One region of the Massilia sp. 2TAF26 genome, then DNA from elsewhere that is predicted to be linked to it. Evidence: riboswitches for the same ligand, from Rfam matches in the RefSeq annotation. Region 1 holds a riboswitch; the other holds the start of a gene.
What was found. A riboswitch is a leader RNA that binds a small molecule or an ion and turns the genes downstream of it on or off. The one in region 1 is predicted to bind thiamine pyrophosphate.

Region 1 (2,449 bases):
ACGCTCGGCAGCAGGAAGGAATCCTTGCTATCCACGTAGCCGGCGGTGTGCACGACCGGACGGTCGTCTTCCCAGTCGCGGCGCTTGGTCTCGACGTAGCGCAGGCCGCCGTGCAGGGTCAGCTGCGGGGTGATGGTCACGATGTCCTGGGCGAACAGCGCGCTCTCCTGGTCGCTGCGGCGTTCGAACACGGGGCCGGTGACGCGGTCCGGGCCGGCGTGCGGGGTGTCCAGCGGATGCCAGATATTGCTGTAGCCGACCAGGTCGTAGACATAGTCGCCGAAGCTGTCGTGGCGCTCCGAATACGAGGCGCCGACGGTCAGCTCATGGCGCAGCGCGCCGGTGGCGAAGCGGCCCTGCAGCATCGCCTGCAGGCCCCACGGCGTCTTGCGCTCGCCCTCGCTCTGGTAGTCGTAGACGTCGTAGTCGCCGTTCGAGCAGAAGCCCGGATAGTAGCCCGCGCCCTCGTTGCTGCAGCCGTAGGGGAAGGCGGTGTAGTCGTTACGCTTGAACCAGTGCTTGTTGGCGGCAACCAGCGCTTTCCAGCCGTCCGCCAGCTTGTACTCGAAGCGCAGGCCGAGGTTGGTGTCGCGGGTATCGACCGGACGGGCCCAGGGCTGGTCATTGAGCAGCAGCCTGGCGGAGACGCCGGACGGCAGCACCTCGTTGCGGATCAGCTGATAGCCGGGTGCGGTGAGCTGGGCCTTGTGCTGGTAGTCGAAGTCGACCTGGAACAGGGCGTCCGGGCTGATCTGCCAGTCGAAGGCGCCGGACACGAACTGGCGGTCGCCGTTGGCGCCGCGCACATAGGAATGCAGGTCGGCGGCGGCGGCATTGATGCGGTAGCCGAAGCGGCGGTCGTCGAAGCGGCCGCCCAGGTCGACCGTGCCGTACAGGGTGCCGCGCTCGCTCACTTCGACGGTGGCGGAGCGCAGCGGGGTATTGGTCGGGCGCTTGGTCACGTAGTTGACGATGCCGCCCGGGGTGGCGATGCCGGCGGTGAGGCCGGCCAGGCCCTTCAGCACCTCGATGCGTTCCTTGTTCTCCAGCGGGATCTGGGTGTCGCCCGGAATCGCGAAGCCATCCTTGCGGTAGCTGTAGTTGTTGTCGAGGGCGAAGCCGCGGATCGAGAACTGTTCGGCATAGCCGACCGCGTTGTAGGCGTCGCTGACCGAGGCGTCGTAGCGCATCGCCTCGGTGGCATTACGGATCGACAGGTCCTGCATCCGGGTGCGGTCGATCGCGCTGATCGAGGCCGGGGTTTCCCACAGCGAGGATTCGGAGAAGCCGCCGACGGCGGCGCGTTCCAGTCCGGCGCGGGCGCCGGTCACGACCACTTCGGCGATCGGCTGGCCGTTCTGTTCCTGCGCATGGACGTTGAGGGAGAAGGCTTGCGCGATGGCGCAGGCGAGGATCGGGTACTTCAGTTGTGGTTTCATTGTTTGCTCGTCTTCGCGCCGGCTCGGGGAAGGGCAAACTGGAGTGGGCGCCGTTCGGCACCGCGTTGCGCTTTCCTTCGCTGGCATTATCCAGATCAGGTACGAAGGGTATCTCTCACCCGGAAGCAGATCGGCTTCCAGGACCCCTAGCGAAGGCGCGAGTGTAGCACGGATGCGGGCGAGCGTGGCGAGTCTGGCAATGCTCGCCGGATGGCGCTCAGCTTCTTTGCGTTATGTAGGCTTCGCGCAACGGCCGCCAGCCCAGGCGGGCTTCGATGAGGCGGCGGTAGGGCGTGTCGATGTGGGCGGGTGTGCGGCGGATGTAGTCCTCGGCCTTGGCGCGCTCGTCGCCGCGCAGACTGCCGAGCCAGGCGACGGCTTCCCCGGCCGTCGGCGCACGGCCGCTGGCGCCGTCGAATTTGGCGGGCAGGGCGGTCCAGACCACGGCGTCGATGCGCTTGCCGCGCATCCATCCGGTGATACGCGGGGAGTCCCAGGCGATGCAGGCGATGTTCATGAGCAATTGAACTTTGGCGATATCGAGTGCCAGTCTGGCTTGCCAGAACAAAGCGGGGTGCACGGCTGTCCGCGCACCCCACCGTGCGTCTACATCAGGTGCAGCGCTCGAGAACATTGCGGCTCACGTTCAGCGTGACCTCGCCGCTTTCGCCCAGGTTCGTCATGCCGTGCGCTTCCAGGGCGGCGACGACGGCCGGCACGACATCCTTGCCGAGGCCATAGTCGGCAAAGCGGGTACCCACGCCGACTGCGCGGAAGAAGTCCTCGGTGCGGGCAATGGCCGCCTCGATGCGCGCATCTTCGTCGCCGTCACGCAGGCCCCATACGCGCGCCGCGTACTGCAGCAGCTTTGCCCGCTTGGCATCGCGGCGTTCGCGCAGCATGGCCGGCAGTACCAGCGCCAGGGTCTGTGCATGGTCCAGGCCGTACAGCGCGGTCAGTTCGTGGCCGATCATGTGGGTGGACCAGTCCTGCGGCACGCCGGCGCCGAT
Region 2 (2,449 bases), on a different contig from region 1:
AGGAACAGGGCGAGGCCGGAAATGATGGGGAACAGCATCAGGTGCTTGTCCTGCCTGAGCACCTGGGCGCTGGCGCCGACGAGGCGGAAACTGCGGCTGAGACGGTCGAACATGGTTTTTCTCCTCGGTGAGTTAGCGGGCGGGGTAGTCGCGCCACGGGGCCAGCTTCTGCGTTACAAAGGCCAGCCATCGGTCGTCGGGATTCGGCCTGCCGCCGGCCATCTCGATCTTCTCGAAGCTGCGCCAGGTCGGCTGCAGCCCGAGAAACACGAGATAGGTGTTGCCTACCACGAAACCAGGGCGCAGGACGCAGTCGGAGCCGTTGATGGTGCGGCCTCCGCCACGCTTCCAGAACGCGGGGTCCCAGTGGTTGTTGAAACTGCTGTCCTTGTTGTTGAAGCCTTCGGGGCCGCCGATCACGGTGAATACCTGCCGGCCCGTCCCCCTCAGCTGCTCCAGCGTCTGGAAGCGGTATTCGACCAGGTAATCGCCCAGTGGCGTGGCGCCGATCGCCTGCGCGACAGCCACATCCCCCGCCATCAGGACTTGCTCGTCGGGTGTGACGATCTGTCCGGCCGGCGGTACACGGCATGCCTCGGATGCCGCCGCGTGCAGGGCCAGCAGCGTGAACGCAAGGCTGCGAATGGTCGTCATCTTTTTCATCGTGCGAAGCTTAGCAGGACGGATGGCGCAGATATGCGCGCATTCTCACGGGCGATACGCACGTTCGATGCGACCACATTGCCATTGTCCCAAAACCCACGTACACTCCGCCCGTCGCCTTTTCATGAGGCGGCAACAACGCTAGGGGTCCTGCGCCATCAACCGCGCGGGTGAGAAATACCCTCCGAACCTGATCTGGATAATGCCAGCGAAGGGAAGCTACAGAGTCCGCGTACGCCCTCGTGCTACGTTTCTTTGCACTCCTCCGCTGGATCGCCGATCTTCAGTGATACAAGGAGTGCACTTGAACGCCGATCCGAAATTCCTGTCCGCCAGCGCCACGGTCGATGCCGCGGCCGTGACGCCTCTTCCCAACTCGCACAAGGTCTACGTGGCCGGCTCGCGCCCCGACATCCGGGTGCCGATGCGCGAGATCCACCAGTCGCCTACACCGGCATCCTTTGGCGCGGAGCCGAATCCGCCGGTCTGGGTCTACGACACCTCAGGGCCCTACACCGACCCCGAGGCGCGCATCGACATCCGCTCCGGCCTGCCCTGCCCGCGCTCCGGATGGATCCGCGAGCGTGGCGACACCGTCGAACTGGCCGGTCCCAGCTCGCGCTATGGCCAGGAGCGCCTGCGCGATCCGAAGCTGGCCGAACTGCGCTTCGACCTGCAGCGCAAACCGCGCCGCTCGGCCGGCGGCCGCAACGTCACCCAGATGCACTATGCGCGCAAGGGGATCGTCACGCCGGAGATGGAATTCGCCGCCATCCGCGAGAACCTGCGGCGCCAGGAATACCTGCGCAGCCTCGAAGCCGCCGGTCCGACCGGGAAGAAAATGGCCGCCCTGCTGGGGCGCCAGCATCCGGGCCAGTCCTTCGGCGCTTCCATTCCCGCCGTGATCACGCCCGAATTCGTGCGCGACGAGATCGCCCGCGGGCGCGCCATCCTGCCGGCCAATATCAACCACCCGGAATCCGAGCCGATGATCATCGGCCGCAACTTCCTCGTGAAGATCAATGCGAATATCGGCAACTCCGCCGTCACCTCTTCCATCGGCGAGGAAGTCGAGAAGATGACCTGGGCGATCCGCTGGGGCGGCGACACGGTGATGGACCTCTCGACCGGCAAGCACATCCACGAGACGCGCGAATGGATCATCCGCAACAGCCCGGTCCCGATCGGCACCGTGCCGCTCTACCAGGCGCTGGAAAAGGTGAACGGCAAGGCCGAGGAACTCACCTGGGAAATCTACCGCGACACCCTGATCGAACAGGCCGAGCAAGGCGTCGACTACTTCACCATCCACGCCGGCGTGCGCCTGCCCTTCATTCCGATGACGGCGGACCGGCTGACCGGCATCGTCTCGCGCGGCGGCTCGATCATGGCCAAGTGGTGCCTGGCCCACCACAAGGAATCCTTCCTCTACACCCGCTTCGAAGAGATCTGCGAGATCATGAAGGCCTACGACGTCGCCTTCAGCCTCGGCGACGGCCTGCGCCCCGGCTCCATCTACGACGCCAACGACGAAGCCCAGCTGGCCGAGCTGCGCACCCTGGGCGAACTCACGCAGCTGGCCTGGAAGCACGACGTGCAGACCATGATCGAGGGACCGGGCCACGTGCCGCTACACCTGATCAAGGAGAACATGGACCTGCAACTGGAACAGTGCCATGAAGCGCCCTTCTACACCCTCGGCCCGCTGACCACCGACATCGCGCCCGGCTACGACCACATCACCTCGGGCATCGGCGCCGCCAACATCGGCTGGTACGGCACCGCC

Region 2: another riboswitch for thiamine pyrophosphate. It lies ahead of thiC (phosphomethylpyrimidine synthase ThiC); the one in region 1 lies ahead of AB4Z32_RS20645 (TonB-dependent siderophore receptor).

What each region holds. Positions count from the first base shown of each region.
Region 1 is NZ_JBFRFV010000023.1:51,610-54,058, reverse strand. It holds gene AB4Z32_RS20645 (TonB-dependent siderophore receptor) at 1-1,439, opposite strand, end outside; TPP riboswitch at 1,495-1,597, opposite strand; gene AB4Z32_RS20640 (hypothetical protein) at 1,657-1,956, opposite strand; gene AB4Z32_RS20635 (iron-containing alcohol dehydrogenase) at 2,051-2,449, opposite strand, start outside.
Region 2 is NZ_JBFRFV010000004.1:80,515-82,963, reverse strand. It holds gene AB4Z32_RS05545 (DUF6159 family protein) at 1-113, opposite strand, end outside; gene AB4Z32_RS05540 (hypothetical protein) at 133-663, opposite strand; TPP riboswitch at 797-897, shown strand; gene thiC (phosphomethylpyrimidine synthase ThiC) at 968-2,449, shown strand, end outside.